2 linked regions of the Persicobacter psychrovividus genome follow. The protein of the gene in region 1 interacts with the protein of each later gene in a pairwise test. Links are inferred from orthologs where the notes say so. Each region holds a gene or a part of one and is shown on either strand. Other genes may lie near its edges.

What was found. The genes of interacting proteins can lie anywhere in the genome.
Region 2: the proteins of ligA (region 1) and leuS interact in binary tests that used the Escherichia coli proteins (3 or more experiments, as listed by UniProt). The link is inferred for Persicobacter psychrovividus from one-to-one orthologs.

Annotation. Positions count from the first base shown.
Region 1 is NZ_AP025292.1:2,258,525-2,263,960, forward strand. Bases 1-2,999 are described here. They hold ligA (NAD-dependent DNA ligase LigA), read right to left. Parts: upstream 2,506-2,999; coding sequence 496-2,505; downstream 1-495. Other genes in these bases: AABK40_RS09605 (DUF6913 domain-containing protein), read right to left, coding at 1-490; AABK40_RS09615 (saccharopine dehydrogenase family protein), read right to left, coding at 2,798-2,999. Also shown: more of AABK40_RS09615, read right to left, coding at 3,000-4,126; cdd (cytidine deaminase), read left to right, coding at 4,220-4,699; AABK40_RS09625 (CheR family methyltransferase), read left to right, coding at 4,977-5,436. UniProt on the Escherichia coli protein: DNA ligase that catalyzes the formation of phosphodiester linkages between 5'-phosphoryl and 3'-hydroxyl groups in double-stranded DNA using NAD as a coenzyme and as the energy source for the reaction.
Region 2 is NZ_AP025292.1:2,089,147-2,094,930, forward strand. The notes cover bases 1,377-4,723. They hold leuS (leucine--tRNA ligase), read left to right. Parts: upstream 1,377-1,751; coding sequence 1,752-4,523; downstream 4,524-4,723. Other genes in these bases: AABK40_RS08910 (RNA polymerase sigma factor), read right to left, coding at 4,571-4,723. Outside these bases: AABK40_RS08895 (alpha/beta fold hydrolase), read right to left, coding at 1-771; AABK40_RS08900 (hypothetical protein), read left to right, coding at 899-1,318; more of AABK40_RS08910, read right to left, coding at 4,724-5,083; AABK40_RS08915 (hypothetical protein), read left to right, coding at 5,233-5,784.

The sequences.
Region 1 (5,436 bases):
TGGCGGTCATTTGTTTGGGCTGTTCATGATCCTGGAGCATAAACATCAACTCATAAAACGCTTCTTTACCTTCAAAAAATCTACCGATACGCATTTTGGCATTTGACCTTGCATTCACATAATCCGTCAGCGAATCATGTTCCAGATCAAAATGCAGCAGCATATCGAAATCCTCTTCCAGAAACCGCTCAAGCATTTCCGACTTCAGCGTTCCTGAAAAATTGAAATCCTCGGCACTGAAATGCCCCCACGGCTGCGCGGGCACCAATGTTTTTTCAGGAATACAACAGATCACCTCCACGGTTTTACCCGCTTGCTGAAGCTGTTCAGAAAATCGGCGAATCTCCATTTCCTTGGCCTCCCCCGCAAGGGTGTAAAGAATAGAAATACGCTTTGCTGATGCGATATTCATGCTATTACGCACGGCATTATTTGACTTTAGGTAGTGTTTTGTCTTTCGGTTGATGCAAGTTTCTTTTAAAGAAAACATAACGGCTAATTTTCCAACATTTGTTCTAACTGTACTTCCGACAAAATCGCTATCCCCATCTCCTTAGCTTTCTTGGTTTTTGTCGTTTCTTTTTCTGAATTCGACACAAGATAGTCTAATTTTTTAGAAAATGAGGACATCACTTTTCCCCCAGATGCCTTAATTCGGCCTTCCAATATGCTTTTCTTTGTAGAAAATTTACCCGACAGACAAAAACTCTTCCCGCCAAGTTGATCGTTGTCCCCTAAATCCACCGCCTCGATTTTCATCTTCAGGCCTGCTTGTTCAAGTCGTTCAACGATCTGTGTATTTTTTTCATCATTAAAATAATCAACAACGCTTTTGGCGATTTGCTTCCCGACATCAGGCACGGCCTCAAGTTCTTCAAGCGGTGCATAACGAAGCGTTTCCATCTGCTCGAAATGTTCCGCAAGCTTTACGGCCACAGTTTGTCCGACGTAGCGAATGCCGAGTGCAAAAAGCACCTGCTCAAAAGGGGTCGCCAAGGATTGTTTGATTCCCTCGACCATTTTTTGGGCAGATTTCTCTTTGAAACCTTCGAGGCTTAAAGCATCCTCGATTGTCAAGTCAAACAGATCGGCCACATTCTTCACCAAACCTCTTTGAAAAAGCTGATCGATTGTCCGCTCTCCCAAAGAGTCAATATTCATCGCTTTTCGCTGAATAAAGTGTTCAATTTTACCTTTAATCTGCGGTGGGCAACCTGTCGTATTCGGACAATAGTGGTTAGCCTCTCCTTCCACACGAATCAAAGTCGTCTTACACTCAGGACATTCTTCAATGAACTGAATGGCTTCCGCGGCTTCCTGACGTTCCTCAGTAAGCACACCGGTAATTTTCGGAATAATCTCTCCGCCCTTCTCCACCGTCACCATATCCGACTGATGTAAATCGAGCCGTTCGATCTCGTTGGCATTGTGCAAAGATGCCCTCCTGACGGTGGTTCCCGCCAAAGCAACAGGCTCCAGGTTCGCCACAGGTGTAATTGATCCCGTGCGCCCTACCTGATAGGTTACAGAGGAAAGACGGGTGATGCCCACTTCCGCCTGATATTTATAGGCAATTGCCCAACGAGGCGATTTGGCCGTGTAGCCCAAAGCTTGTTGCTGTTTATAGCTGTTCACTTTGATCACGATGCCGTCGGTCTCCAAAGGCAATGATTTTCTTTTTTCCTCCCATTCAGCAATGTAAGTCAATACCTGCTCGATGGTCGTACATTTTCGGTAAGTCTGAGAGACGTTAAAGCCCCACGACTTAATGGTTTCAAGTGCTTCCTCATGTGTAGTAAAGGGAAGATTCTCCCCTAAAACCGCATACAAATAGCAATCAAGTTTACGTTTGGCCACCAAAGCGGAGTCCTGCAATTTCAGACTTCCCGAGGTGGTGTTTCTCGGGTTGGCATACTTATCGCCTTCAGCCAAAGTGGCATTCAATCGTTCAAATTCTTTGTGCGACATAAACACCTCACCACGCACTTCAAACTCCTCAGGCAGTTGCCCCTGCAGCTGCAAAGGCAAAGTGCGAATGGTTTTTGCGTTGGCGGTAATGTTATCCCCACGGGTACCATCGCCACGGGTGGTAGCCAGTGCCAGTTGCCCATTGCGATAGGTTAGGGAGATCGCCACCCCGTCAAATTTCAGCTCACAGATATATTCCAGTTCCTCAGCAATGCCTTCCCCTTCAAGTCCTTTGCGCACCCGCTGATCGAACTCTCTCAAATCTTCCTCCGAGTAGGTGTTTCCCAAAGAAAGCATGCGGTATTTATGAACCACATTTTCAAAATTTTTGGTGACTGTCCCACCTACCCTTTGCGTTGGAGAGTTAGGATCGGCAAATTCAGGATAATCCTTCTCCAGCCCAATCAGCCGATTCAGCAATTGGTCAAATTCCTGATCCGAAATTTCGGAACGGTCTTCCTGATAATAAAGATGATTATGATGGTTGATGACCTTGGCCAAAGAATCCATCTCCTTTTTTATTTCTGTTGTTGCCATATCTCTTGTTGTAACAAAAGTATTGTTTTTTATATCTGTTCAAAAATTGAGGGGAATGTTGTATTTCGCTAATTGAGGGTATGGACGCACTCAAACACAAGTGTAATTTACTGATTGTCAATATTTTAAAAGCAGTAAGCTATTTGCCCACCTGTCCCAAAACCAACGCTACCCGTTACAATCCTAACACTAAGGTAGGTCTTGCACTGATTTATAACTAAAAAAATTTAAAGGAATGAAGCCTCTGCCTTGTTCAAAGGCAGATTTAAGCTTCCGAATACCAAGTACCCATTTACACCTCGGTACGCACAAAAGTTACCCCATGAGCTTGCAGTTCCGCTAACACGGGCGCGTAAATCTCAGGCAAAATAGGGCGATGAAGTCCACGAAGGTTTATTTTGCCTTCAAAGAGCATCCGAGCAACAATGCCCAAGGGCAGCCCTACGGTATCCGAAATAGCCGTTTGCGTAGCGTTTTTTCCTTCTACCACCATATAGGAATGATGCGTTTTCCTTTGCCCTTCAAGGTCATAAACAAAACGGTGCCACATCACCACCATATCTTTTTCATTGGCCAGGAGCGTCCATTTTTTGCGGAGAATATGTTCAAGGATTTGCGCTGGACTTCCAGCCTCAAGCCCCACCAGTTCATCACTGAACAAGCCCAGCCACTTGAGTTTATACATGATTTCTGCTTCAAGGCTGATACTCAGATAATGCGCCAGCTTCAGCTCCACAGAATCGTCAGGGTTATAAGACAAAAAGCTATTGATAAACTGTCGGTGGGTCATTTGCCCGACGCCTTCCATTTGGTAGGTGTCATCTGTTGCTCCCAACTGCACGAAAACATTCCACGCCTTACAAAAACCCACACGGCGCAAAGTTCCGCGGTACAACGTTTTAATCCCCTGAAGCTGATAGACATTCAGGTATTTCAGAGAATCCCGATTGGCATAGCCTTCAAAGTAACCATAATCAGGAATATAAATCACTTCGGTACGATTGAATAACCGTTGATAAGGAATGAATTTATAACGCCCTTCCTGAAGAAATTTCACCACGCCCTGCCCTGCCAGCACCACGTTTCGCGGATTCCAGGTAAACTTATATTCCCACGGATTTTCCAGTTTGGAGGGTGCCAGCAAGCCTCCTGTAAACGTCTCAAAAGCATGTAGCTGACCACCTTTCGCCTTAATCTCATCGAGTTCCTTCATCGCCGACATATGATCGATTCCAGGATCGAGGCCACATTCCTTCAGCACTAAAATCCCCGCCTCCTCAATTTCTTTGGACAGCGCTGATATCTCATCCGTTACGTAAGAGGCCGAAAGGAAATGCACCTTGAACTGAAGGCAATACCGCAAAACCACCTCATGAAACCGTGCAGGCACCATTGAAATCACCATCATTGATTTCCCCACCCAGGTTTCCATGGCCTGTGCATCGAAAATATCAAGCGCAATGGCCTGAGCACTGGAACCTTCGGGAATCTTGGCTTCCGCCACCGAACGCTCATGATCAGCAACCACCAACTCAAATTGGTTATTTTGATTATAATCGTTTAAATATTCAATCATAGCGCTGGTAGATTGCCCCGCCCCGATACATAAAATCATTGGCATAACAGTAAATTTTGGATTTTTATGGTATAATTAACAACATAATGCAATTGGCTATATTATATTAAAAAGATTTCAGCACTTTTGTACCACTTTATGAGCAAAGAAAAATTAACGATTGAATTTGAGCGCGTCGGATTTGACGACCTGACCACCACAGAACAGGAACTTGTAGCGCAGGCGCGTGCAGCAGCAAAGAATGCTTATGCCCCATACAGTCATTTTCAGGTCGGTGCGGCCTTACTATTGGCCGATGGCGCAATACACACGGGGAACAATCAGGAAAACTCCGCTTACCCTTCAGGCCTGTGTGCTGAACGAACGGTACTGTTTGCCACTTCAGCCAATAAACCCGACATGCGGGTAGTTACACTGGTGATCACGGCTAAAAAAGAAGAAGCGGAAACCTTTCAGGCAGTAACGCCTTGCGGTGCTTGCCGACAAGTCATGACAGAATATATGGACAAACAGAGCGCGCCCTATCAGGTCATTCTTGAGGCAGGGAACCAACAGTTCATCAAAGTCAAAGATGTCAGAGATCTTTTGCCTTTTACATTTTCCAAGGATCAATTATAGTTTTATAATTAATTGGTACCTTTAGGAACTTTGAAAAAAAATGATGTATAGCGCTATTTTATTGTCTTTTTAAACTATTTTTAGTCCAACGGCATTTAATAATTGTATTCAAGACCTATTTTTTAAAACTTACCATTATATTAGGAGGTGAAATTAAAAGCTTAATGCTGTTTTAATTACTCCGACGTATAATTAACCTTTTTACAGGCCGACTTTGTGTATTTTATTCCCAAATTGGCCATCGGAGAAGCAACCAATATCGACCCAACATTAATACATGATGCAAGAAATAGATATATCAGATCTACGGAAGCTGACAGAATATATTAAAACTAATGGTAACTACGATTTTACCAATTACGCCATGTCCTCTTTTAAAAGACGCGTGGTGCGGGTACTGGAGCTTTACAAGCTCGAATCTGTAGACCATTTAATTGAAAAGTTTCGCACTGAGCAAACTTTCATGGAGGTTTTCCTGACCGAAATTACTGTCAATGTTACCGAGATGTTCCGAGACCCTTCGTTTTGGCGACACCTCCGCGATGACGTTGTGCCCAACTTGCTCCTCAACCATAAATCCATTAACATCTGGCACGCTGGCTGTTCCTCTGGTGAGGAAGTTTTTTCCATGGCCATTTTATTGAAAGAAGCCAACCTCCTTGATCGCGTTCGCATTTACGCCACTGACCTGGACCATAAGATTATCGCAAAAGCCAAAAAAGGCCGGTATACGATCA
Region 2 (5,784 bases), 170 kb from region 1 along the record:
AATCACCTCCAATGCCTCCCCCTGATAATGGCGTTTTATGAATGCCACATTTTCGTAGGGCACCAAAGCATCTTTTGTTCCGTGGATCATGGTAATTGGCGCCTGAAGTCCCTTCCATAAGGGCAACATTTTTTGAAGTTCTGCTGCATGCACCATTTTCTCCCTATTGGCCATCGCTAAACCTCGTGGCAGTAATTTCTGAGCCCAGGCATTACTGAGCGGACGGTTCACCCAAAACATTTTCTCATGGTCAGGATCCAGGGCAGGCGCCAATAAAATAACGCGCCTGATATTCAGATCCGGAGCGTCCATGGCCATTCGAACAGCCACTGGCCCACCATAGGAATGCCCCACCAAAATCACTTCAGAAATTTGTAACTTTTCAACCAATTGAATTAAAATTTCAGCCTGATTTTTTATTTTCTCCGCAGAAAGCCCATCACTCGATTGCCCATAACCCAACCGATCGACGGCAAAAAGCTGCGCCTTCTCCAGCAACAATGAATCTGTAAAATACTTTTTGAACGCCCCCATATCTCCGGGAGCTCCATGAATAAAAAACACGCCCACCGCAGCACGCTCTCCAATTTTTACAAGTGATAAATTTCCTGACGGGGCTTTAAAAAGGCCGAAATCTACACGTACAGCCTCTTTTTTTACAACCTCCCTAATTTGAGTTTCCTGAGATTTAAACATATTACAGCCCCATAAACCCGACAATAAAACTGCCAGCACGGGATAATAAATCATTTTATTTACTGAAAATAGCATACACTTTGTGGAAGGGGATGTTTGTCTTTCTTATCACAATAACCTATTAATTCATCATAAATATCTAATAAGCGTAACATTTAGATCAAATTTACATATAAACAATAGCACAACACTTTATTACTCTATGATTGTATTTCAAACAAATTATGTGAGGATCATTCACAACACCGAATTGAAGTGTCTAGAAATGCTTTGGAAGCAAGCATTCAATGAAACAGAATACCAGACTGCTTTAGGTATTGGACTGAACTACCTCAGCGATAAAAAATTAAACCGATGGGTTTCTGATTATCGCCTTTTGGATGATGTCCCCGATGACGCGCTCACAGAATTGAAGCGAGTCCAAATTTCTAAATTTACTCAATTACCTTATCTTGATGTTATTATGATAACAGGAACGCGCCCAATGATGATCGACTATTGCGAAAAAATTCACGATATCCTCGACCGAAAACTCCCCAACGCCAACGTGCGCATTGAAATTAACGAAGCCAATAAAAAATCCTGGTTCAATAATAGTCTATCTGCCTCCAGACAGTTCTAAGCTTGCTCGTTAACAAAACCATCCCCCGTGGTTTCCTCCTCTCCTATTCCCTACAGCAACATTCGCCAAACCTTTCTCAGCATCCGTAAACCCGAAAAAGGAGGCACAATAAACAACAGCCCAGCCATAAAAGCTGCAAAAACAACCCCCAGGCCGACACTCACATCCCCGGCCCATAAGGCACAGTTCAAAAACATAACGAATGAAAATAGCAATAGAACCAATTGCCCAACAAGCTGATTTGTAGTTTTTCGTTTCATTTTCCCTCCTTCATTTTGAGCATTAATTAAGCACTTTAAAAGATTGATGCTCCCATTCACACAATAGCCATTATTCTCGTTTCAATCTTCCTCATATTTTAATTACATTTACGTCAAATTAGCCGTATTAGCTTCGGTTTACTGGTAATAATTTAAGTAAAAATATAAATATAATGGCTGAATACAATTTCAGAGCAACTGAAAAAAAATGGCAGCAAATATGGAAGGATCAACAAACCTACAAAGCAGGTATTGATACTTCAAAGCCAAAATTCTATACCCTTGACATGTTCCCTTATCCATCGGGAGCGGGATTGCACGTTGGGCACCCACTCGGATACATTGGTTCTGACATTGTGGCGAGGTACAAAAAGCTGAAAGGCTTTAACGTCCTGCACCCTATAGGATTTGATTCCTTTGGACTTCCTGCTGAACAGTATGCTATTCAGACCGGCCAACACCCTGCAAAAACAACCGATGAAAATATCGCCCGATACAAGGAACAACTCGCCAACATTGGCTTTTCCTTTGACTGGGACAAAGAAGTAAGAACATCAGACGCTTCCTATTATAAATGGACGCAATGGATTTTCATGCAGCTGTTCAATGCCTATTATGACACTGACGCCGACAAAGCAAAATCTATTGACTCACTCGTGGCCATTTTCGCCAAAGAAGGTAACGCAAAAGTAAACGCCTCCTGCGACGAAGACACCCCTGTTTTCAGTGCCGAAGAATGGAATGCTTACGATGAAAAAGAGCAGTCAGATTTATTATTGAAATACCGCCTGACCTACCTTGCTGATGCCGTTGTGAACTGGTGCCCTGAGCTGGGAACAGTACTGGCCAATGACGAGGTGGTAAATGGTGTTTCTGAACGTGGCGGATTCCCTGTGGAGCGCAAACTGATGAAGCAATGGATGATGAGAATCACAGCCTATGCCGAACGCTTGCTCGCTGGCCTGGAAGAAATCGATTTCTCTGAATCATTGAAGGAAATGCAACGCAACTGGATTGGAAAATCCAAAGGTTGTGCCCTGCATTTTAAAGTGGACGGACAGCCTGAGCTTGACCTTGAAGTTTTCACCACCCGCGTGGATACCTCTTTCGGAGTAACGTTCATGACCATCGCCCCAGAACACGAACTGATCAGCACCCTGACAACCGAAGCCCAAAAGGAAGAAGTTGAAGCTTATGTGGAAATGGCGAAAAACCGTTCTGAGCGCGAGCGTATGGCCGATGTAAAAACCATCTCTGGAGCTTTTACTGGTGCTTATGCGATTAATCCTTTCAACGGAAAGCGCATTCCTATCTGGATTGCTGATTATGTTTTAGCAGGCTACGGAACAGGAATTGTGATGGCCGTCCCTTGTTCGGACACCCGCGACAATGCCTTTGCCAAACACTTCAACCTACCGATTATTCCAGTACAGGAAGGTGCAGGAACGGACATCAATGCTGATGATTTCGATCCGAAAAAAGGAACCATGATCAATTCTGACTTCTTGAATGGCATGGCCGTACCAGAAGCCATTGAAGCAGCCATTAACTTTGTGGAAGAAAAAGGAATTGGTCAGGGAAAAATCAACTACCGATTACGAAATGCCGTGTTCAGTCGCCAACGCTATTGGGGTGAGCCTGTTCCTGTGTATTTCGAGAACGGGATTCCAAAATTAATGAAGGAATCTGAATTACCGCTGGAACTTCCTTCCATTGACGAATACAAGCCGACAGCTACGGGTGAGCCTCCATTGGGTCGAGCAACCGACTGGAACTACAACGGAAAGCAATATGAGCTTTCGACCATGCCTGGCTGGGCAGGTTCTTCATGGTACTTCTTGCGCTATATGGATCCGCACAATGAGGAGAAATTCGCTGACGCAGAAGCCCTAAAATACTGGAACCAGGTCGATTTATATGTGGGTGGCGCGGAACACGCCGTTGGTCACTTGCTATATAGCCGCTTCTGGACGAAATTTTTGTTTGACATGGGCTTCCTGAATTTCGAAGAGCCATTCAAAAAACTGATCAACCAGGGAATGATCCAAGGCCGCTCGAACTTTGTTTACCGAGTAAAAGGCAGCAATAAGTTCGTTTCTTTCGGTTTAAGAAAGGAATATGATGTTGATCCATTGCATGTGGATGTCAATATTGTATCGAACGACATCCTGGATACGGAAGCATTCAAGGCTTGGCGCCCAGACTTCGCTGATGCCGAATTTATCCTTGAAGAGGGCAAATACCACTGTGGCTCCGAGGTGGAGAAAATGTCGAAATCGAAATACAATGTAGTCAACCCTGATGACATCATTGAAAAATACGGATCTGATACCTTCCGCATGTACGAGATGTTCCTTGGCCCATTGGAGCAATTCAAGCCGTGGAACACCAATGGTATTGATGGCGTTTACAAATTCTTGCGTAAATTCTACAACCTCTTCCATGAGGGCGATGAATTTAAGGTGGTCGATGAAGCAGCAACCAAGGCAGAATTGAAAGCTTTACATGCAACCATTAAGAAAATCACCCACGATCTGGACAATTATGTTTTCAACACTTCAGTGTCGCAATTCATGATCGTTACCAACGAGTTACAGGCGCTAAAATGTCGTAAACGTGAAATTCTTGAGCAATTAGTCGTACTTATCGCTCCTTATGCACCACATATTGCAGAGGAATTATGGGCCAAACTCGGACATGAAACATCGGTAACCGTTGCAACATACCCTGCATTTAATGAGCAGTATTTGGTAGAGGATGAAAAACTTTACCCTATCATGATCAACGGTAAAAAGCGCGCTGAAATCAAGGTAGCGGCTACTTTGAGTAAAGATGAAATCCAAAAGATTGCATTGGAACAGGAAGCTGTGATCCGATGGACGGAAGGAAAAGCACCGAAAAAGGTCATCGTTGTTCCTAATAAGATTGTCAATATTGTACTGTAATTCAGCACAACAAACTAAAGCCACCGTAAATAACTACGGTGGCTTTTTTATCTTCGAAAATTAGACAGCTTCTCTTTCAGAACCTTTCTGGCCAGATGAATCCGATTTTTTACAGTGCCCATCGGTAAAGAAAGTTTCTCCCCTATTTCTGCATAACTGAAGCCCTGAAAATGCAGCATAAAAGGCATTTTATATTGCTTATCCAAACGGTCAATTTCTCGTCGAATTTCCTGCTCGCCCATATTGCTATCCGCAAGGTTATCATTTGAGCCTCCCTTCCAACCCAGGAATGCATCGAGCTGATCCATGGTATCTAACTGCTCACCCCTTCGCTTCTCTGACTGATAAGACGTAAAAAACGTGTTTTTCAAAATCACCAATAACCATGCTTTCAGGTTCGTTCCCCTGCGGAATTTCGTCCGTGCTTTAAATGCCTTAATCATTGTTTCCTGCACCAGATCCTTCGCTCGGTCATAATCTTGCGTAAACTTATATGCCGCCGAATATAACTGCGGAAACAGCCTTTTCAGGTCTTTTTCAAATTCTACTTCCTCTTGCATAATTTACCCTCCTTTATTAAGTGAGCGATTTGTTTAGCACGGAAGTTGTTTTATATAAAAAACTATATTTATGACACTGATATAGGTGTATTTATTGACATATACAACATATATTAAGTACCTTCATCACCCAATATCAATTTACTTATATGAAAAAAATATTTACGCTACTTTTATGTTCCCTTTTGAGTATCAGTGCATTTGCCACAAACCTCAATACAACTGACCAGGATACTCCTCCTACCCGAAGTGGCTTTTGGCCTGCTTTACCCAATCACGATCGAGATGGATTTCAGCTGACCTACGCACCACTGTCGAACTTGGATTATTTCCCGCGATGGAGAGTGGGCGCAGCCTACCAATATGGTGCTTTCAGGTTTTTAGTTGACGCCGGCAGGGGTAGTAAAGCCCTCAATCATTGGAGATGGCAGGATGAAAAAAACAATCTTACCGATGCCTATTCTCTTCATGAAATTAGGACGGAATTTCAATTCACCACCTTGAATTATGCCTGGCTGCGTTTTTACACTGGAGTGGAGCTCTTCTACGTGAACATGGACAGTCAGCCAACCAACAGTCACTATTACACCAGTTTTAACGAAGATCAGGAAAAGGTGCATTTTGATCAGGCTGATTATAATAAACGGAAAATGGGCTTCAATCTGAAAGCAGGTTACGAAACCACCTTTATGGATCCGTTT